Regions from separate parts of the Sinanaerobacter sp. ZZT-01 genome, predicted to be linked through region 1. Evidence: riboswitches for the same ligand, from Rfam matches in the RefSeq annotation. Region 1 holds a riboswitch; each other region holds the start of a gene.

Evidence for each region. A riboswitch is a leader RNA that binds a small molecule or an ion and turns the genes downstream of it on or off. The one in region 1 is predicted to bind cobalamin.
Region 2: another riboswitch for cobalamin. It lies ahead of U5921_RS13240 (nitrogenase iron protein NifH); the one in region 1 lies ahead of U5921_RS10625 (hypothetical protein).
Region 3: another riboswitch for cobalamin. It lies ahead of U5921_RS06785 (MotA/TolQ/ExbB proton channel family protein); the one in region 1 lies ahead of U5921_RS10625 (hypothetical protein).

Annotation. Positions count from the first base shown of each region.
Region 1 covers NZ_CP141728.1:2,210,541-2,218,242, forward strand. Annotated here, with positions in the region: gene U5921_RS10605 (FadR/GntR family transcriptional regulator) at 1-187, opposite strand, end outside; gene U5921_RS10610 (electron transfer flavoprotein subunit beta/FixA family protein) at 387-1,190, shown strand; gene U5921_RS10615 (electron transfer flavoprotein subunit alpha/FixB family protein) at 1,195-2,184, shown strand; gene U5921_RS10620 (FAD-binding oxidoreductase) at 2,184-3,569, shown strand; cobalamin riboswitch at 3,930-4,143, shown strand; gene U5921_RS10625 (hypothetical protein) at 4,357-6,081, shown strand; gene U5921_RS10630 (InlB B-repeat-containing protein) at 6,187-7,702, shown strand, end outside.
Region 2 covers NZ_CP141728.1:2,726,202-2,733,903, reverse strand. Annotated here, with positions in the region: gene U5921_RS13270 (class I SAM-dependent methyltransferase) at 1-80, opposite strand, end outside; gene U5921_RS13265 (ABC transporter ATP-binding protein) at 97-867, opposite strand; gene U5921_RS13260 (iron ABC transporter permease) at 869-1,876, opposite strand; gene U5921_RS13255 (ABC transporter substrate-binding protein) at 1,873-2,985, opposite strand; gene U5921_RS13250 (nitrogenase component 1) at 3,046-4,227, opposite strand; gene U5921_RS13245 (nitrogenase component 1) at 4,224-5,501, opposite strand; gene U5921_RS13240 (nitrogenase iron protein NifH) at 5,512-6,258, opposite strand; cobalamin riboswitch at 6,424-6,611, opposite strand; gene U5921_RS13235 (GNAT family N-acetyltransferase) at 6,723-7,145, opposite strand; gene U5921_RS13230 (nitroreductase family protein) at 7,175-7,702, opposite strand, start outside.
Region 3 covers NZ_CP141728.1:1,389,649-1,397,350, reverse strand. Annotated here, with positions in the region: gene U5921_RS06795 (S-layer homology domain-containing protein) at 1-914, opposite strand, end outside; gene U5921_RS06790 (DUF2149 domain-containing protein) at 942-1,256, opposite strand; gene U5921_RS06785 (MotA/TolQ/ExbB proton channel family protein) at 1,249-1,878, opposite strand; cobalamin riboswitch at 2,064-2,278, opposite strand; cobalamin riboswitch at 2,552-2,736, opposite strand; gene U5921_RS06780 (TIM barrel protein) at 2,779-3,741, opposite strand; gene U5921_RS06775 (DUF4430 domain-containing protein) at 3,985-5,301, shown strand; gene U5921_RS06770 (SurA N-terminal domain-containing protein) at 5,458-6,168, shown strand; gene U5921_RS06765 (DUF2812 domain-containing protein) at 6,245-7,486, opposite strand; gene U5921_RS06760 (PadR family transcriptional regulator) at 7,504-7,702, opposite strand, start outside.

The DNA.
Region 1 (7,702 bases):
CGAGTCCAAGTACCTCTAACGCTTTTAATGCTTCGCGCAATGCGGGGCGGCCGATTTGAAATTGCTCCGTCATAACGCGTTCAGGCGGAAGCTGGTCACCGTCTTTTAATTCACCTTTCATAATCATTTCCTGAATTTGCTCGATGACGATTTGGGAGATTTTTTTATTTTCTATTGCCATAAACATGAGGTTTACTCCTTTGTACCAATATAGATGATATTCATATAATTTTATTTTAAAGGAATAAAAGAAAAACTGCAAATTAAAAAAATATCAGAATATTAAAAAAGTGATTGCATCATTTTAATAAAAGTTGTACAATTTAAGTGGTAAGACCATGAAATAAGTTGAAAATTGGAGCATGCTGAAGAAACGAGGGAATATCATGAACATACTTGTTTTAGTAAAAGAAGTCCCTGATATGGAAAAAGTAAAATTTGATAGAGAAAGAGGCGTTGTTGACCGTTCGTCTGCAGAAGCAGAAATGAATCCTTTTGATGAAAATGCACTACAAGCCGCAGTGGATCAAAAAAAGAAAGGGAATCCAGATGTTTTTGTAACGGTTATGACAATGGGACCGCAAAGAGCAGAAAAGATGCTGAGAGATGCATATGCGAGGGGAGCAGATCAGGCGGTATTGCTGACAGACCGAAAATTTGGAGGTTCTGATACCTGTGCGACCGCAAAGACCTTGGCGGCTGCAATTAAGAAAACGGGACCTTTTGATTTGATTTTATGTGGAGAAAAATCTGTGGATGGTGATACGGCACAGGTGGGGGCAGAGGTTGCTGAATTTTTAAACATTCCGCATGCCTATTATGTAGAAGATATTCGTAAATTAGATATGAATTCGGTTCAAGTAGCTGTTGAAAATATGGGTGGAAATAGACAGATTCGAACGATGCGCTTGCCTGCATTGATCGGCGTAACTAAAAATATCAGTCGTCCGGAGCTACCGACTGTAAAGCGAAAATTAGAATCATTGGAAATACCGGTAAAAGTATATACCTTACAGGATTTAAACGGATATTTAACCGAAGAAGAGACTGGATTTAAGGGGTCGCCAACAAAGGTTTCTAAAATAGAAATTCCAAAAGCAGTAAAAAAGAGTAACCGCATATACCGCGAAGAGTTCACAGACTTTTTAAAGTCTGTTACGGATGTTTTGGCGGAGAAAGGGATTGTGTAGAACTATGAGTGATAAAAAGCAAAAAGGTGTTCTCGTTCTCGCAGAACAAAATAACGGTGAAATACACAAGGTAAGCTATGAATTACTGAACAAAGGGAAAGAATTGGCGGAAAAAAGAGATCTTCCGCTAACCTGCCTTTTAATAGGTGGGGAAGTAATTTCTGCAGAGGAATTAAACTATCGAGGGGCACAGACCGTTTATTATATAAAGGACTCTTCTTTTAAAATACCAGAAGAAAATTCCTATAAAGAAAATGTCGTTGCTTTTATAAAAGAAAGGGAACCGGAAATTGTTTTGATTGGAGCAACGAACTTTGGACGTTCCTTGGCACCACGAATTGCAGCGGCACTAGGAACGGGATTAACTGCGGATTGCACAGACTTACAAGTAAACGAAGAAGGGCGGCTGATTCAGATCCGACCGGCATTCAGTGACCATTTGTTTGCACATATTAAAACGGTAAAAGACCCGCAGATGGCAACGGTTCGGTATAAGGAATTTGCAGAGGCACAAAGAGATACGTCAAGAGTTGAAAATATTGTGATGATGAAACCATATATGGCACTCTGTTCAAAGAGTAAAATAGATGAAATCATTCCAATGGATGATATGGATATTACAGAAGCAGAAGTTATCGTGGCAGCGGGGCGCGGCTTACGAAAAAAAGAGGATCTGCTGCTGCTTGAGGAATTGGCGCGTACTTTAGGAGGAAAAGTTGGCGCATCGAGAGCACTGGTCGACGCCGGCTTGGCAGAGAGTGCGATGCAGGTAGGATACAGCGGTAATCGTGTAAAGCCAAAGGTATACATTGCCTGCGGTATTTCAGGAGCACCACAGCATTTGGCAGGTATGAAGGATTCTCAGACGATCATCGCAATAAATAGTGATCCTTCCGCCCCTATTTTTCAAGTTGCCGACTATGGATACGTAGGCGATCTGTATGAAGTGATACCGCAGCTGATTCATGCATGGAGAAAGGAGGAGACGGAATAATGAAGGAAAATATTTTAAAAGCATTAAAGGATATCGTTGGAGAGGATTATCTTCTGACAAAGAAAGAACTGACCGCCTCTTACCTTTATGATGAAGTAGAAGAAGCATACCGCCCGAAGGCAAATATAGATTCAATCGTAATAAAGCCAGCAAATTCAAAGGAAGTAGCGGCTGTTATGAAGCTGGCCAATGAATGGAAGATTCCCGTAGTCGTACGTGGTGGAGCAACCGGACTCTGTGGTGGATGCACACCGGTAGAGGAAAGCTTTATTTTAACGATGGAACGAATGAATGCAATTTTAGAAATTGACCGAAACAATATGGTAGCGGTTTTAGAGGCTGGTGTTACACTGATGGACTTGCTTGAAGAGCTGGATCAATCAAATGATTTAAGCTTCCCAGTACATCCCGGAGATGAAGGTGCACAGATGGGCGGCATGGCGGTAACCAATGCGGGCGGAGCCAGAGCGGTACGTCACGGTGTGATGCGAAAGCATATTATGGGTGTGGAGGCAGTCCTCCCGAACGGTGAAATATTGGAGCTCGGAGGAAAGCTTGTAAAAAATAATGCAGGATATAATCTAATGCAGCTTTTGCTTGGAAGCGAAGGCACATTGGCTGTTATTACTAAAATTATATTGAAAATTTATCCAAAAGATCGCAGTTCTGCAACGATTGTGGCACCGTTTGAACGATTTGAGGATGCATGTCAGGCAGTAATGGACATTTTACAAAGCGGAAATATTCCTCTTGCAGTAGAATACATGGATAAGCATTTGTTTGTGGGAACGGCAGAAATGCTTGGTTTGGAATGGCAGGCGAAAAGAGGAAATGCAGATTTGCTGATTATTCTTTCGGAAAAAAATGAGGAGCGCCTGTATGATGCATGTAGGGAAATCAATGCAATTTGCGAGAAAAACAACTGTTATGAAACTTTGTATGCCGGAAAAGCAAAGGAACAGGAAGAGCTTTTATTAATTCGAAGCCAGCATTATGAGTACATTAAAGAAACGATATGCGATTCCTTTGATATGGCAGTGCCGGTTTCAGAGATTCCAGCTTTTATCAGCGATTTAAAAAGACTGGTAAAAGAGTATGATACCAGTACGAATGTGATTGCGCATATTGCAGATGGAAATGTGCATAATGATATTTTGTATTTGAAGGACGGGAGCATTCCGCCGTATGCAGAGGAACTGAAGCAGAAAATGTATGATGCCTGCTTTTCTTACGGAGGAACGATTACAGGAGAGCATGGGATTGGGAAAATCAGGACAGAGGACTTAACCTTGCAAAAATCACCTGTAGAGCTGGAACTGATGAAGGGGATTAAAAAGGTATTTGATCCGAATCATATTATGAACCCAAAAACAGTGTTGATGTAGCATGAATAAAGAGCTTGCATACCTTAGAGATAGGAAGAAATAAGTAAAAAGAAGCTGACTGCTGAGGAAGAACAGAGCAGTTAGTTTCTTTTTCTTTAAATTCACATAACAGGACATTATCTATCTTACAAATTAGGAAATATTTAGCATGATTTTCACTTGCAAAATATAATGAAAGCTGATAACATAAACTCAAATCAGATGAAATTAGAAAAAATAATACAATTCATGTTCTGCCGGTTTAATCCGGTAGTAATTTTGCTCTTGAAAAATAGAAAAATAGATGGTAGTATAAATCTATAAAATTGTAAATATTAAGAAAGAAACAATATTTTCGACAATGTTTGACAAGTATAAAACGAATTGAATACATATTCATGTTCTACCGGGTAAAGCCGGAAGCTAAGAGGGAAGTCGGTGAAAATCCGGCACGGACCCGCCGCTGTAAGCGCGGAGTTTCTGAATCATATTTGCGGAATGCAGACTGCCACTGAGGGGTGATAAGCCCTTTGGGAAGGAGATTGGAAACGAAGATGCGCAAGTCAGAAGACCTGCATGGATAGAAGGCAGTGATAGTCACGAGGTAAATGACTTGCAGGATTTTTTTGAAGGAAAAAAAGAGCACATGATATAAATAGGAGCAGTGAAAACGGACTGCGGCATTTTGCCGCAGTCTTTTTTGTTGAAATAAAAGAGGAAGGGGGTGAGCATGATTGAAAAAATACGGTAATCTCGCCGTATGGAGCATAACTCAATTATTTAAGAAAAAGAAGGAGGAAAGAAGCGAATGATGAAATTCAAATTAAGAAAGCCAATAGCTGCATTGGTAACAGCAGCTATGGTAGCAAGTATGGGAATCCCTGCCTTTGCGGCTGATTGGCCCACGTATCAAGGCAATGATATTCACAACGGAATCTTGACGGATGGAGCGCCAACGACAACAAGTCCGAGCGTTACACAGATTGTTTTGCCGCATAACGGCTCCGGCTGGGACGGCGTCGATTCCGCCGCTGTCATGGAAACGACAGGTGATGGTGATACCTATGCGTATGTGCTGTATGACGGGTACACCGTAAAAGAGGATGGAAGTGGTGGCGGGCGGCTTGCAAAGATCGACTGCACCGCATCGACACCGCACGTCGTATGGGATGCGCAGATCACGCAGAGCTCAGGCTTTCAGCTGTCCAGCCCATATCTGGATGTGGAAGACAGAAGCATCTATGTAGGCGCTTCCGGCTACAACCAGAAAGCAACAAACGATAATTTGGCTTTAGAAGCAGGAGTAACAAAGGATTGGACCGTATCTGGGTCCGGAATCACAATGGAAGCGAATAAGGTGATTGTATCCGGGGATGAGACGGTTACAATGACACAGGCAAATATTGATTTAGAGAACGGCAAGAAGCACCGTTCGGCTACCGGCGTGAAGATCAACGGAAGTGGTGTGGGTATGACCGTTACGGCAAAGCTGAACGGAACTGTAGTGGGAGAAAAGACTTTCACGTCTGCAGATCTGATCGACGGTCACTATTACTTAAATAAAAACTTTGATGACCAATCTTCAGCGGCAGAAGCAGCAGTGCTTACCGGAGCGAATACGCTTGAATTCACTTATGAGATAAGCGGAAATACAGGAAACACAGTGGAAATCGAATACTGTAGCTTATATGAGCAAAAAACTTCCATTACAAAGGTAGTAGATATCGACGCTACACCAACTACAGATTGGTCACTGGCTGTGCCAAATAACGCACAGATCAATACGCCAATTGTAAAAGACGGAGATTACATTTACTTCGGAACCTGGTCGGGTCACGCAGGCACGTATTATCAATATGATATGGGTGTAGAAGAGTTACTGGAATACAACCCGGGTAACGGCGGATTTTACTGGGCCGGTGCGGTGGTAGACGAGGATTACGTATACTTCGGCGGAGATAACGGCTATCTGTATGCCCGTCCGGTTGGCGACGATTTTGAAGATGTATCACAGGGAAGTGTAATCAATCTAGCAACGGCAGGCGGTGTGAGCCCGGGCAATGTGCGCAGCACGATTTCCCTCGTAGACGGGCACCTTTACTTCACGAGCCAGGGCGGTTACATTTGGAGTTTTACACCAAATAACGGTACGCCGACCTTGGATTGGAAGGCAGAGCTCGCAGCGACCTCCACGTCGACACCGACCGTAGTAGGAAATGATATTTATGTAGGCTATTACGCTGGATTTAGCGCAGGCGGTGTGCAGAAGATAGATAAGACAAGTCATGCAGTTACGACAATTGCAACACCGGGACCGGTACAAAGCTCAGTACTTGTGAATACGGACGGAGGCGTGAACTATTTGTACTTCAATACCAATTCCGCAACCGGAGCAGGCTACTGCTATAACGCAAGTACCGGAACTAAGGTATGGCAGACGCAAGGAGATACGTATGCGTTGCAGGGAATGGCGTCCAGCAACGGCATCTTAACCTTCGGAAATGATTACGATCATTTTTACGTTGTAAAATAATAGAAGGCTTGATGCTTTGAGTAAGAAGTAGGAGAGGAGAAGGATGTGTCTTCATTTTTGGATGATAGGCACATCCTTATTTTAAAGTAGAAGGCGGTAGAAAGAATGAAGCATGAGAAAAGAAACTATTTTTTAAGCTTGACACTGTGCATGGTTTTGATTTTGGGGCAGATCATACCGGTGGGAGCAAGCTACGCACAAGATAGGGGTACAGAGCTGTCAGGGAGAACGGAGAGCGTTGTACAAGACGGGGGTAGCAAGGATAAAGAATCAGATTCTGCCGTGGGAGTATCGGAGGATGAGGGGATTGATGTAGGGGAAAATATGTTTGAAGATGAGAATACGGCAGGAGAAGAGTCTGATAATCAGAAGGAAGAAACAGAAGAAGGCGCAGATGAAAAGGAATTTAGCGAAATGGAAAAAACAGAAAAAGAAAGCGAAGATGTTCTTTCGGAGGATTCGGCTACAACAGATGATGTGATAAAAAATCAAGAGGATAGGGAAGAACCGGTAGAAGAGGCTCTGAAGGAAATGATTTCTGAGCCGGTTATGGAAACACTGGAGCTTGCCTTTGAGAATGGATTGCCGAATATAATGGAGTATGAAGCAACGACTCAGAGTGCCATCTATTTTATTGCTGATGCGGAAGGTATAAAAAAATTAGGGGGATTAGTAAATAGCGGTATTGATTTTAAGGGGAAAACGCTGAAGCTGACGCAGGATATTGACTTAGAGCTTCAGGAATGGGCGCCGATCGGAACAAAAGAACATCCCTTTTGCGGTGTGTTTGACGGCGACGGATGCAAGGTAAGAAATTTAAAGATGGAAACCTCAAGCCTGGAATACATCGGGTTGTTTGGATATATAAAAAATGCGGAAATTAAAAATACAGAGATTGGTGAGGGAAGCACGGTACAGGGAACGGCAGAAGCAAAAAATATCTATGCGGGAGGCATTGCTGCTTACGCAGAGGAGAGTAAATTTATTAATTGCAGAAATGATACCAATATAAGTGTTTTAAATTTATCGGAAGATGGCAAGAAGAATCAAATCTGTACAGGAGGAATTGCGGGTTATGTAAAGAAGAGTGATTTGACAGATTGCAGCAACAAAGGCATCATTACCTCCGAATCAGAGGCAACGAAAAATTTGGCACATAGTGGAGGAATGGGAGGCATTGCTGGCTTTGCTGAGGAAGGAAACTTTGAAGGCTGTGCGAACGAAGGAAGCATCAGCGGAGGCTGGAAGACAGAAACAAATGCAAAGGACTATCCCTCGGGAGGAATTTTAGGCTATGCAATGGATACTTCTCTTATCGGCTGTATAAACAGCGGTGCGGTAACAATTACAGGCTATTATGCTGGTGGAATGATAGGAAATGCAGAATCAATTGAAAAGACTATGATACTTTCAAACTGTGAAAACAATGGGGGAATTGAAGTAAAAGGAACGAAGGCAATGTATGCAGGAGGGTTAGCCGGAAAAGGTACATCAGTAGAAATGAATGACTGCAAAAATACAGCAGGAATAAAGGGAGAATGGTATGTCGGTGGGCTTGTAGGAAATTTAGGAGGGAGTGCAAGTAAGAAGTCTTGCATTCAAGATAGCTCCAACGAAGGAA
Region 2 (7,702 bases), 520 kb from region 1:
GCGGAAACATTATGCACGGTATTATATTCCCCTGCATGCTCGTCCCAAACTTCTTGAATCTTTTTGTTGCTGACTTTCATACGATTTCCTCCTGTTCTAATCGATCACCGTAAACACTTTTGTGTTTGCCGACAGCTCCGGCACGGAAAAAATTCTGGCATTTACCTCAAAAAATTTCTTTATATTTTTTTCTGATATGATTTCACTGCTTTCTCCATAAATATAGCTTCTGTGCCCTAATAGCAACGTATCATCGGATATCCGAATAGCATGCTCCGGATAGTGCGTATTTATGATGCAGGAAATTTTTTTTTCTATTTTTAATTTTTGAACTAATTTTAATATAAGCATCTGGTTTTTAAAATCCAGGTGAGATTCCGGTTCATCCATGATAAGAAGCTTTGGTTCATTTGCAAGTGCCCTTGCAATGTAAACCAACTGTAACTGTCCGCCGCTCAGCTGGGAACAGAGACGATCTTTCAGGTGAGAGATACCTACTGTTTCCAGTGCATGCATTACCTTTTCACTGTCTGTTTTAGAAGGTGTTCCAAACACAGAGATGTGCCTTGCTCTTCCGATAGCTGTCATCTCCGACACCGTAAAAGGAAAAACTGTTTTATGCGCCTGCGGTACAAATCCGATTCCTTCACATTCCTTCATGGAATAAAAAGGCTTACCGTCAATTAAAGTTTGTCCGCTTTGCCATTTTAAAAGCCCCATCAAACACTTGAGCAGCGTTGTTTTTCCTGTGCCATTCTGTCCAAGTACTGTCATTATTTTCCCTTGACCCAGCTTAAAGGATATCTTCTCCAGTATCGGATTATCCGCCGTATACCCGAAGCATCCATTCTTAATTTCCAGCTCCATTTTAGATTTCCTCCGTCTTTTTATAAACCAGCGCAAAAAAGGGAGCCCCTATGAGCGCGGTCAAAATGCCGATCGGTATTTCCGACGGTGTCAATACACGTGCTGTAAAGTCAACAAGGGCCAGGAAAACAGCTCCAAGAAGACAGGAAGCAGGTAAAAGGTGTTTATAATCTGCACCGACAAGCATCCTCGATAAATTGGGGATAATCAGTCCCACCCAGCCTACAATGCCCGCTACCATAACAGATGAAGCCGTAATCATTGTAACGGCTGCCACAATGATTAACCTTGCCTTGCCAGGATTGATGCCCAATGCTTCGGCTTCTTCATCTCCGAGTGTCAATACATTGATACGCCAGCGAATCAGCACTAAGATTCCGATTCCGAACGCAATGGGAGCAAATACCTTTCCCAAATCCTCAAAGGTGGTATTTGAAAAGCTCCCCATCAGCCAAAAAGTAATAGCGGGTAGCTGGGAATCTGTATCAGCTACAAATTTTACCAATGAAATCAAAGCATTGAATACGGCTGACACGATAATTCCTGACAACACCAGAGACAAAATCGTCGCCTCGCTTTTCAATTTCGCAAGCGTCCAGCTCAAAACTACACTGAAAAGCCCAAAGCCTAAAGCCATTCCGGCAGTCAATCCATTGACTCCCGATGTAAGCAAAATTCCCAGTGCTGCTCCAAACCCTGCGCCTGCACTTACTCCAAGTATGTCCGGACTTACAAGTGGATTGTGAAAGCAGCCTTGAAAGGCAGCTCCTGATGCAGATAATCCGGAGCCTACCAACATAACTAAAAGCACTCTCGGCAGCCGGATATCCCATACTACCGTTTTATACACACTGTTTTCCGAGTTTCCCCACAAGCTTTCCCATAGAATCTTTAAAACTTGCTCTGGTTCCACATAGTACCTTCCTAAAAACAAAGATAGGAACGCAAAGAGAAAAAGAAGCACCGTCAGTAAGAAAAAAAAGGAGGTTCTATTTTTTGATTTTATCATAATGACGCTGATTTCCCCTCATTTGGATTTAAGATGGAATCTGCAAGCTCATCCGTCATATCGATTCCATAACGACTCTTGTAAAATTCCTTCATAACGGAAGTAAAATCTTTTATACTGAGCTTGTCCGGAAAGTTCTTGCTCACCAGCCATTGAATCATAAGCGGCGAATCGGCACACGGCGTTCCCCAATTGATCATCCCTTTCGGTATATCATAGATTCTTCCGTTTTTGAAAGCCGCTGTCTGCGACCAATCCTGACCTTTGATGGTGCCTGACAAATAGTCATCAGCGGGCAAGCCTCTGAATACATAAATGATATCTGGATTCCATCGATAGATCTGCTCCATCGTCACCTCAATGTTATCTCCTGTAAGTTCGGATGCAACATTGGAAAGTCCGCTTTTCAAAAGCCAGTCATCTCCGTAAGAACCTGCACCTCTCACCATAACCTTATCTTCGGTATTACTCATAATCATCAGCCCTTTTTGCGTTTCCTTCTCCTTTGCTTCTGAAAGGATCTGTGCTACATTTTGGTTGGCTATATCCCATTCCTTTTGCAGAGAATTGTCTCCATCTAATGAAAAGATTTCTCGCATAAGCTCATCGATTTGAACAGACCAATCCTCATTGATCTGATTTTTTATAAAAAAGTCGACCACCGGAATCTGGATGTTTTCCAGCCCTTTCTTCTGCGCCTCACCATATACGAGAACGATATCCGGATCCAGTTTCAAAAGCTCTTCCACATTGGATTCGTAGCCTGTGAGAAAGGTTGTATTAATTTTTTTGTTGTTTGGCACCATGAGATCAAGAAGCTCCTGATTTGCGTCGTTAAAAGCGGTAGGGTGTACCCCGACCAGCTTCTTCGGGTCTTGTGCTGTACTGATATAGGTCGATAACAACGGCGGTGCGATGATAACTACGCGATCTATTTTTTCTGGTACCGGTATCTTTACTGTATTTCCTGCTAAATCGGTGATTGTCCTTTCAGCGTTATTACCGTCTTCCCCTAAAACATCTGTCTTCTTCTGTTGTCCCACACAGCCGGTAGCGGGCATTGCAACTAAAATCACTATGGCCAATAAAATAAGGATTCTTTTTTTCATTTTCTTTTAAACCTCCTGTTTTAATCTTCTACTTTTCCTGAAATGAACACATATATATCTTTATAAATCAATCAGCTTTCTTACAATATACGCGGCTCCTTTGATTCCCATCAATCCGGGCTGAGGAACCGTTATTCCTTCTAAGATCGGATGTGCGGTCTGAATTCTCCTCTTCTCATCTGCGAGCCTGCTGTGCAGTCCGTCTACCAGTACAAAGGTTCCGCTCTCTTCCAGCAGGTGCCGGTATTCTTCTTCTGTCACAGCTGCCTCCTCCTTTGGAGCGCTCCATGCACTTTTCAAATAAAGAACCGGTAAGCCTAGTTCCAAAGAAGCAAATGCAGTTAATCCCTTTACCGTTTCCGAATGCCCGCTTATAACGAGTTTTCTTACAGCTCCGTGTTCTATCTTCTGCTTCAGCTGTAAAATAAGTGATCTTAACGCTTCCATTTCTACGTTCACAGCCTTCCAATTCCCTTCTCTCCCGAGCTTTTCTTCCATTTCTTCAAGCCAGCTCTGTGTTCCGTCTAATCCATAAGGCCTTCCGTACACATACGGTGTTCCAAATTTTTTTTCGAGAGTCTGAGCCGCCGGCAAGGCTTCTTTGCGCAATACGACATTCAATGCGGATTTCCCCATCTTTTTACAGTCTTCTATCGATGCAGAAGCAGATAAGATACAATTTACCTTAAGCGCAAACGCTTTTTCCATCATGGCTGTGATTGCATCTGCTTCCGCTTTATGATTCAGTTCATCGGCACAGCATCCCAGAATATTGTAATTTTCTTTTTCACTTATCTTTTCTTCTGCAATCTCTGCGAGCATACTCAAAGCTTCTTCAACGCCTGTCGTCCAGATTCCGGAAAGTCCGCCCCCCTTGACAGAAAGAAGCTTGGCTTTTACCGACTGCTGAAACTCTCTGCATAAGCCCTCTATATCCATTCCGATGACGGCTCCTACGGAGGACTCCACCACAAATATATACTCAGGGGAATACATTTCATCTACCTCGACCAGTGTCTTTCGAAGCCTTTCGGCATTGCCCATGATGACGACATCTTCATCCATCATCGTGGTAAATATTTTGGCGTTTGCCTCTTCTCCGAAATACTTTAAGGATTCCAACAAGTATCTTGTAGTTCCTTCCGGTCCGAATTCAACCAAAACTAGATCTTTGATTCCGCTTAGTGTCCATAGGAGTCCCATTCGGTCGGACGGGACTGGATAGTTCTTATAAAGCTTCAAATGAATTCCCTCCTTCCAACTCCGGTCAAAGCGGATACTGCGTAAACGATGGCTTCGTAACCGAGCTTTCCGGGAGGAAGCAACATCTCAATTTGCTTGATTCCCCTATCAATCAAGCGTTCTGCATCGCCATGCCCTATGTAAATATCCGGTGCAAGTTCTTCCGTCAACGCAGCAGCCCCTTCTGGGTTTGCCACATAATTTACATATGGGTTCCACCCTCTTTGCAGTATTTTTTCTATCCTTTTGCTGCTGTTTTCACACAGTCTGTATGCATGGATAAGAAGCGGTTTCATTCCCATTTCTGCAAGAAACTCTGCTGCTTCAAAGGCATCCGGCGGTCTACCTCCGTTGATGAAAGACTTCCCTTGAAGAAGACGTCTGCCGTTATGGATTGCAGCTTTTGCCTCACGCTTCCGTCCGCAAAGTTCCTGCTCCATGGAAATGCCGAGGCACTTCTGCAATTTGTCATAACCGGCTCTTATATAATCCAAATCGAAAGAAGGCTCAAAGAGGACATATGGAATTCCAAAATGTTTTTCCATATAGTATGCAAGCTCACGCCCCACTTCGTTTGTCACAATATTGAGAGCCACAGATGGGGCTTTTTTAAGTTCTGAGGTACTGCAACGATCCGGAAGAATTCTTTGTATTGCAATCCCATGCGTTTGGAGCAGCTTTACCAATTCCGTATCTCTCAGAGAGCCATCCACAGCGGAGTGAAAGTTTCTTCCAAGAAGATTTACCGTTTTCGGCTGTTTCGGCTGTGCTTCCATTAAGCTTCCCAATGATTCCAAAGTGCGGGAAACGGCGACTCCGAATTCATTGCATTTATGGTCATAATGTGCAATGCGTACAGGAAGGACTGGGATTCCTGATAGTTTTTCGCCAGCTTTTGCAATGGCTTCCAAATCGTCTCCTATGATTTCCGGAACGCAGGTGCTCGCCAAGAAGATGCAATGGATGTCAGACTCCGCTGCAATGTCGCAAATTGCTTTTATGATAGCGCCATTCTCTCCAAAGGTAATATCCTGCTCTTCCATCGCACAGCAGTAAAACCGATCCCAGCCCGGGTCTATTGCATGGTAAATGCTGCTGTTTTTCGCATACCATGTACATTCGGGAGTTCCTACAATCAGAACGGCTCCATCCTGTATCAAGGGAGCACAGACAGAAACGCCGAAGGTGGGGCAAAAAACGCCGCAGGAGATGGCACTGCAATCGCCAAAGATATCCTTGCTGCTCTGAATTTCTGATAATCGTTTCAGTCGCATCGCTTCACCTCTATTCTTCAAGAAGCTTGAATGCCAAGCTTCGATATGCTTCTGCCTGTCTGCTTTCCGGGAATGCTTCGACGACCGTTTTATGTACCGCTTCTGCCTTTTGCACAGTCTGATCCCGTTCCACCGTAAAAAGCACTGTCGTCTCCATTTCGTCTGCTGCTTTTCTCACGATTTCTTCCTCGCCTTCAATGCCTTTTTTGTTCAAGATCAGACCTCCCATTTCGGCATAGCCTCTCGCACCGTATGAGCGAACCGCACTGGCAATATTACCTGCTGCATATAAGGACATCATCTCACCTGAGGTCACAACACAGACACGATCTGCATAGCCGTTCCGAATCGGCATTGCAAACCCGCCGCAAACCACGTCTCCCAGTACGTCATACAAGATGATATCCGGTCTGTAGATTTCATATGCCCTCAATTCTTCCAGCTTTTCAAATGCTGCAATAATTCCCCTTCCTGCACAACCGGTTCCGGGCATCGGTCCTCCTGCTTCGACGCAGATTACTTGAAAGCTTCCCTCAAAGGTAATATCCTCCAGTTTTGTCTTTTCCCCCTTTTCTCTTATGACATCGAGCACTGTGGGAATCCGTTGTCCTCCTGTCAAATTAACGGTTGAATCAGATTTGGGGTCGCATCCAATCTGCATCACTCGAATTCCTTCTCTGGAGAGTGCTGCGGAAACATTTGCTACCGTCGTTGACTTGCCGATTCCCCCTTTTCCGTATATTGCTATTTTTTTCATTGTAAGACCTCCTGCCTTGATTTTTGGGAACAACAAAGGACTGCCGCTGTCACTCCTGACAACTGCAGTCCCGTATTCTTCTGCTGAAGCTGATTGCTATACCGCTTGTCCGCCGTTTAGCAGTCTGCTGTATATAAACTTTGCGCGTCCCGTAAACACGCAGGACTTGCAAAAACCCATTCAGGCAGGTATTCTGGCTCAAGCATCAGCATTTTTCCAACCTTCCCGAATGACCGGTGGTATCTTTGAAAAAACTCCTCTTATACAGCGGCGGTACCGCGCAGGATTTTAACCTGCTTCCCTATTATGCCGGCTGTTTGCTGCGTCCGGCCACCTGAATTATGTCTATTATTTTATTTGTAAACCTAGTATACAACATATAAAAAAGCCTGTCAACTTGTAATCTGTAATTCAATTTTATAAGCTCCATTATCATAAATAAAAGTAAAATAGTGTGGTATTTCTTATTTACTCCATACCATGAAATATTCAAGCTCTCCCGTATTTTCATCCACTTGTTCTTTTTCAATTACAAAGTTTTCTCTCTGATAAAAATGGACGGCTTTTACATTCTTTTTATAAACGTTTAAACTAAGGGAAGCATAAAGCTCTTTTGCTTTTTCAAGCAATTGTTTGCCGAGTCCCTTCGACTGCATTTCCCCCGATACAAATATTCCGGCTATGTACCCATTATCAATTCCCACAAAAGCCTTAATTTCGTTCTCAATTTCGCAAACATAGAGTTCTGCACACGGAAGCATGCCCTTAACCAATTCAAAATTATTTCTCCAATAATCCTCAGCAATAAAATCGTGCGCGTGTATATTTGTATTTAACCATAGCTCCATTATTATTTCTAAATCTTCGTTTTTAAATTTTCTAATCATAGTAACCCCAATCTAATATAAAGTATCCCTTACTGCCATGTCTCATATCTCACAATTTCTTCTATCTTTTTTCTAGGCCGCTGCTTTGGCTTTTCGTCGCCATATCCCAGCGTAATGATTCCACACACATATTTATCCTCCGGAATATTTAAAATCGGTCGAACAGCCTCCTGCTCAAACCAAGCAGTCCAACAAGTAGATAAGCCCAGATTTTCTGCTTCAAGCAAAATATGTTCCATTGCAATGGCTGTATCTCTGATAATTTGCTTTAACTCCGGTTCAGAGCTGTTCTCATTCAGTGTAATATCGGTATCCATAGAAATTCGACTTCGAATATCTGCTACACATACAATAAAAATCGGTGCCGCCACCATCCATTCTTGTTGATGATCTGCCATAGCCAGCTTTTCCTTTGTCTCCTCTGCTTCAATAATAATAAATCTCCAAGGTTGCGTGTTGCTGCCGGAAGGTGCCAGTCTGGCACCTTCCAGTACTTGCATCAGTTTTTCCTTTTCCACCTTTTTATTTAAATAGTTACGAATGCTTCTTCTCTTTTC
Region 3 (7,702 bases), 820 kb from region 1:
TTCACTGTCTTGTGGTAGAGCGTATATGTTTGTTTTGTTGTCTGATCATCTGAAGCGGCACTGACAACAACTATGTTTTCTCCTTCTTTTAGTTTTAGCGTAAAGCTTGTTTTGGTCTGATCATCCCAATTTACAGAAGCAGCTTCTCCATTTAAGGTTACTTTACTGTCAATCTTTTTACCGTCTTTACTTCTTGCATAGACATCAAAAGTAAGCTTGCTTGGTTTCACTGTTTTCCCATCTACAAGCGTTGTTTCAATTGTCGGTGCAGTCGCTGAACTTTCGGTTTTCTGCGAATCGTTTGAACTGTTTTTCGGTATTGCTTTATCTAAAATCGTTACAACTTCTGCCCTAGTAATCTTATTTTTCGCATTTATCTTTCCTTCGAAGCCGCTCATCCAACCTTTATTTACAAGAGCATATACTGCTTCTTTTGCCCACGAACTGATTTGGTCTTCATCTTTAAATGTCGTATTACATACAGTTTCTTTTTCAAGATTCAGTGCCTGACACAGCATGAGTGCAGCCTCTTCTCTTGTGATTTGATCCTCCGGTCGAGCGAAATTCCCCGCTCCACTCATCACACCTGCGCTTTTTAACTTTAATATTGCCTCTGCATAGTAAGAAGATTCTTTTAAGTCTGTGAAAGTATTTTCTGCTTTTTCATTAAATTCCACTATCTTGTTTAAAATAACAGCCATGTCTCCACGCTTAATCGGATCGCTTGGCTTAAATGCACCCGCATAGCCACTCACCGTTCCGTTTTCGCTGAAGCGTTCAATCGCACCCTTTGCCCAATGTGTTTGAATGTCATTGAAGGCCTCTGATGATGCGCTGACTGACATCACGCTGAAAATGAAGCATAATACTAACACAATACTGCATACCTTTGTAAATCTTAATTTCTTTTTCATATTCTTTTTCTCCCTTCTTTTATATCTTTACTGTTTAACGATATACATTCTTCCGGTTTCTGGATCTTCATAAACAATTCCCTTTGAATCAAAATCCTCCGCCATACTTCCATCCTTTGCCGCATCGTTCAAATGTTCTACTTGCACTAACTCGTCTTCAGTAATAATATCCACTACCTTACTAATATCTACATTCCAATAGAGGATAATTGCGATCATCAATCCGCAGGCGAAAACAAGCATGACATCCACTAGATTTGACAAGGTTTCTAACGGGTTCAGCTCTGGCTCATTCATTAGGCTTCTCCGCCGTCTTCCTAAACGCCCACCATTACTAATCATCTACAGTGACCTCCTCTAAAACACACTCCATCACCGATTCTAAAGTGACCATATCGCTATTATACCAACGCTTACGTAAATTAGAGATAACACAAGCAATTCCTGCTGCGATCATTCCGGCTATAGTTGTATCGAACGCAACCCCTAAAGATTTTGAAAGTGCTGCTGTGTCTCCATTTCCCAGAGCGACAATCCCGGGGCCTAGAGGAATTAATGTTCCAAGCAGTCCGAACATAGGCCCCAGTCTTATTATTAAGTCAGTGATGGCAGTCGTTTTTTCATACTGCTCCTCTTCCGTCGCCAAAAGTCTTTGCGCTAATGCAATCAATGACACTTTTGGAAGGTGTTTAGCATGGAGCAATGTACACAGTAAATTCTTCTGACGAGAAGTCAATCCGCTTTCTTCGATCACTGTATCTAGGTTTTCATTCCCTTCATGTATTTTCTCTAACAGCTGAGGTATATGATTCTTTTTCAGTTTTCGTCTTTCCACAAGCAGTTCGACCAGCATGTCCCCTAACTGCCAGATTGCAATCACCATGAGCAGCAACAAAATGATGAGGCATGGCTTCATCATAACTTGTCCAATTATATGCAATGCTTCACTTAAATTGAATTTCATTTTTTGATCTCCTTCTTAACGGTTTGCTCTTTTGAATTTCTATAATGATCCCATTACTTCTCTCTGACTTATTGCAAATAAAAAAGCCGTGGCATTTCTGCCACAGCCGTATTTCTGTGAAGTTGCTACATTGAAAAATAGAGTAAATTTCTACTTTTTTACTCTTATTTTCTCCAATTACCCGTGGAATGTACTCTTGTCTTATGTGGCTCTCTGGCTTACGCTTTTAAGCCGTTCCGCTCAATATTCTTTCTATTGCATTGCTGTTTTCAATTGATCCAATAGAATTTGAAGCAAAACGCTGCGATTACAGTGGCGGGTCCGCACAGGATTTCAACCTGTTTTCCTCTTAGCTGCCTATATTGATTTAATAAGCAGGCACAAGACATTTTTTATGTAAATTGATTCTTTATCTAATCTCACTCTTTTTAAGATTGTATTTTTTCCTGTTTCTTAGAAAATGTTCTAAAAGAAAAGGAGCAGGAGAATCTCGGATATAGCCGCAAGTTCTATACCCTTAACACTCCTGCGGATGAAAAGGCAGTTATCAAACTTCATAGAGACAAACGGTTCTATCATAACTTTGGACAAAAACAAAAACAACCGTGGCAAAAATGCCACAGCCCGTATTTTCTGTGTATCAATCTTTCGCTATATGCCCAAAATCTCCCGTTGGTACAGCATTCTTTTATGCAGGTCTTCTGGTTTACGTTTGTAGAGAAACTCTTACGTCTTTGTTTTCCTTCCCGGTTTCCCAGTGGCGAACCTCACGGTTCTCAAACAAAGACTCCACGAATACAGCGGCGGGACCACACAGGATTCAAACCTGTTTCCCTTACATAAAAGTCTTTTATGAAGTTACTCTCATCTTAACAGTAAACATGGTCACCGTCAAGTCTTTTATCGAAATAATTTACTTTGCTTCTTTAAAGCATCTTCTCTTTGCTCTCTATTGGAAGCGATTAACTCATGAACGACATATAAAGGGTTTAATCGATCGAGAAACTCTTTTGCTTTTTTGCATTCTGTCGGCTGGTGAGTATCAACGTTTCCTAAAAGCTCATAAACTTGCTGAAATCTCTTATAATAATCCTTTTCTAAAATCGGAGGCTGTTTCAACGCTTTTTTCGTAAAAGTTCCCGTTACCGACTGATGTAAATGAACGCCTTTAACGTATTGACGCAGGTCACCGTGCAGTTCTATCATCTTTTCAACATATTCCCATGCTTCCTTCTCTGTCTCCAATTCGAGATTGCTGCACATCAAATGCCCGGTGTCCAGCATGATACCTTTCTTCTCATAATGAACCTTCTCCAAAAGACGTGCTGTCATCTTTGGGTTTGTCATCGTAAGTCCAGGCCACCATAAATTTTCCATAAGAAAAGTAAAGGTATACTCTCTATGGTCCAGCAGCTGGTTAATCAGATCTGCTGAAGCATCAATGACTTCTTCATCAGTGTGCATATGCTTATGCGTAAATACACCTTCAATTGTCACATCAGAAATATGAAAAACGACGTATTCTGCATCCATTTTTTTCGCATATTCCAAATCTTTTTGAAAATTTTCTAAAAGTACTTGGGGGTGTTTTCCACCATAAAAGCCTTCCCATACACTGCGTTCTCCAAATTCTTGATACAAGGCTTCTTCATTTTCGTTCCAAAAGTCAATCCAAAAAGGATAAAACGGCATATGGAGTCCCTTCACCATATCGGGCGATATAATCTTTCTATCGTCATTCCCACAGCAAATAATTTCTAATCCTCTGCATCCGTATCTTTCATAAAAATCCTTTAAATCCTGCGGATTTTCATATTCTCCCAAAGTCTCATTATAACTGGGTATGTATAATATCTGTTCCATTTTCTCCCCTCCTCACACTTGCATTCATTATATTTTTGAAAAATATAATTGTCAATCCTATTGTCAATCCTATAGTTTTTTTCTAAATTTCAGTCGATATTTGATTCTTCTATAACGGCTCGTCCTTATTGCAAACCTTCCTAAAATATGTTAGTTTTAATATAAGGAAAAAGCATTTCATGCAGACGATGAAAATGTTTATAATACAATATAAAATTACGCAGCATTCATAGGAGGAACGCAATGAAAAGTAAAAAAAATTGGAAAAAAGGGTTCTCAATTTGCCTGGTACTCTGTCTATTAATGGGCAATCTCAGCGGATGCAGCTTTGAGAAAACAGAGCAGCAATCCGAAGCTCTCATCGCTTTGGAAAATGCCGTTAATTATTATAAAACAGAAAATAATTTAAACAATTGGGAAGAACTCGTTGCGCTTTGTGCAGCAAACCAAGCAGATGGAATCGGGATTGGGTGGAGCTTTTTAACCCTTCCTAAAACGCCGAAAACTAATGAGTATGCTTCCTCCTACATCGGTGCAATTTTGAGTGATACCATCAAAGGAGAGGGTGACCCTATCAGTTTTGCAAAAAAATTATCTGAAACACAGAATTTAGAAACGGGTTCATTCGATGCAACTTATATCAATCAGCATGTATGGGCTATGATCGCTTTAAACGTAGCAATCAGTAAAGATGGCTATGACTACGATCATGCAGTTGCATACCTCCTTTCTTATCAGGCAGAAGACGGAGGCTTCGCTTATGGTCAGCAGCTTGCCGAGGGCAATGTGGACTTAACCGGCATTTCTTGCATTGCACTTGCTCCGTATTTTCAAAAGCACAAAAAAGATCCCGCTATGAAAAAAATCATTCGGTTCTTTAAAGACAAGCAGCTGGAAACCGGTGGATTTGAAAACGGCGGAACGGAAAACCCAAGTACAATCTCATCTGCAATTTGGGGACTTACCGCGTTTGATCAGTCTCTTCCTGCTACCGATAAAGGTTTGACACCATTTGAAGCATTACTTGCGTTCCAAAATGAAGATGGTAGTTTTCGTATGAAAAAAGATGGGGATCAGAAATTTGATAATCTGGCTACGAGGCAGGCAACGATTGCTTTATGTGATATCGTAAATGACATGAATACTTATCTGCTGCTTGCTTCCGATGCTGAAACTTATAGAATTGACCATCTATCAGGTCCTTCCATCACTTTAACAATTGATTATCCTGAAGACAGTGAAGAACAGGATGTCCATGGTCCATTCACCATTGAAGAGGATTCTACCGTTTTGGATGCGATCGTATTATACGGAAAAATTACAGAAACTCCTATTGAGCATAAATCCGGGATAATCAAAAGCATAAACGGAATTTCTGTCAAATCTACAGATCAGAATGAAGATGCAGCAAACGAACTTCCAGAAAATCCAACTGGCTGGAGTTTTAAGATAAACGACCAGTCGCCTGAACTAGATGCAAAAAATACGATTTTAAATGAAGGTGATATTTTGACTTGGACCTTTGTTTCTCCCGCATCAACAAATACGCCAGAGGAATAAACCGTTTATTAGCTTTCAGTAAATCATCATTTTATCTTCATATGAACGACATGAACGACCTTTACAATGAAAGATACATGGTAAAGGTCGTTTTATTAAAATGAACCATAAGATAAAATTGCTGAAGCAGTTTTTAAATAAAGGAGAATCCAACCAATGAAAATCCGAAGGTATCTGCCATTAAAATGGCTTGCCCTTTTTTCACTATTGGGTATTATTTGCTTTCTTGGAACAGTTGCATGCAAGGAAAATCAGAAAAACCAATATGAAATGGAACCTGCCTATTTAAAAATTGGAGAAAAAAACATTTCCGTAAACTATGTTATGAAAATCGATGAAAAAGAGGTATCCTTAGAAGAATATCGTTACCACTTTCTCAATATGAAAAAAACAATGGAAGATACAGACGAATCTTGTTTTATCAATGATACGGACGGCAGCTCACAACGCCGATTAAAATCCGATACATTGACAGCTCTAAGAGAAGTCTATGCCATTGAAAAACTTGCAAAAAAAAATAAGCTAGCTCTCTCCCAACAGGAAAAGGAAAAAATCAATACTGATATAAAGAATCAGGTTCATTCCTTGGGCAGCGCTTCTGCTTATAAGCAAGCATTACAGGCAAGCTATATGACGAATGCTATTTATCAGAAGATATGGGAGACAACTTTCTATTACGAGAAGCTGTATCAATATTATTTCCCCGGTGATAAATCCGCAGATTATGAAACTCGCCAACAGCTGAATCAGGACGAGGCTATAAAAAATGAAGTAAGTCTGCAAGCAATGATTGCAGAAGCTGCAGACTCCTTAATTGTAGAATATGGACCGGAATATGATTTGATTTCGATTGACAGTCTATATTAAATGGCACACTTTCCTTCTTTTAACATAGATTCACACTATGAAAAATCCTCAAACACCAGGTTTGAGGATTTTTTCATTATTTTTTATCTGTAATATAAATCGTTTTCCCTTTTCGAAGCAAGACTCTACCCTTCTGCGGATACAAAAATCCCATATCGTAGTCCCCGTACTGCTCTCTTTCTTTTTCTTTTAAGATCTCGCGCTCCATCAAAATTTCTCTTTTTCCATTTGACTCTACGACTTGAAAATACTTTGATCCGCGGATTTCTTCATCAAGGCTCACCCATATCTTATTTATCATCTTCTCTTGTCTGACTTCAATCAAGCAGCTTCCGCCAAGCCAAGGTGTATAATAGTCTTCGGATTTTGTAATTTCCTTTACACAAAAATTACTTTTTTCTAAAATTTCTTTATTTTCCCAAGCAGCAAAAGATAAAATAGAAAAAAAAGTAAGAAACAGAATTCCGATTTTAAAATAGTATGTCGAGGAATGAGTCCCTTTCATTTTTACATCTGACGGCCAATTAGATCGAATCGATGCAACTCGAAGTGTAGCGCCGATTGCCCCTCCGATTATCCCTCCTGCGAAAATCGACCAGTCCAAGTCCCATACAAGCAAAAAAACGCTTATAATCACAGCAAGAAATGCAAATAAGGAGTACATATTTTTAACAATGCCCATCCATCTTTTTATGCGTTTCAAGGAATCTCCCGCTTCAAATTCTTTCTGATTTTTTTTATTACAATAGAAACGATATGCGATACACATTTGAAAAAATAAAGCAAAAAAGCCCGCGATAAAAATTATAAAAGCAACACCTACTATCCATTGATCCCCATAAGAATCCAAATAGAATTGACTCCAGCTCCACTTACTTTGAAGGATGTAAAACAGAAAAGTAAACCATATACAAAAAAATAATCTACTGAAAAAGTTACGTTTTATGATACCTGCTTCTTGTTCTTGTCTTGTTTGTAAATCGGATTGCAACACGGTAGGATTCTTCCCGTCTATCGCCCGAAAAATTTTATATTCATCCCACTGCCATCGAAGTTCCCACCCCGAATCTTCACATAAATCGAGATAAGGCTGTATGTCTATATAAGCCTTTGGGCGGAAAACATCTATATCATACCTCACTTCTTGAGGCTCTACTTTCTGATATTTTGCAAAAACAGAGAAACACCCTAAAGAAGAAAAACGAAATCCTCTTTTTTCTTTTTCTTTTAAATATTCTGGAATATATTGATACCCATGTTTGAAAAACGGCCAAAAATGCCAGCAGTATTTTTCCTTTCTTCTACTATTTTGTAACATATCTACCATTACCCCTTCTATGTTGTTAACAAACCTTTTTCAAATGCATGACGCAAGCCTTTTGGTTTTGACACAATTTTCGGTTTTTTCACATTCTCCCCTAAAGGCACTTCGGGTTCATCTTTCGATTCATTTTCTATTGCGGATAAGACTTCTTCCTCCTCTTCAATCCCACCCCGGTCAATTGGGGGCAAGGTGCCGTCTTGATTAAAAAAT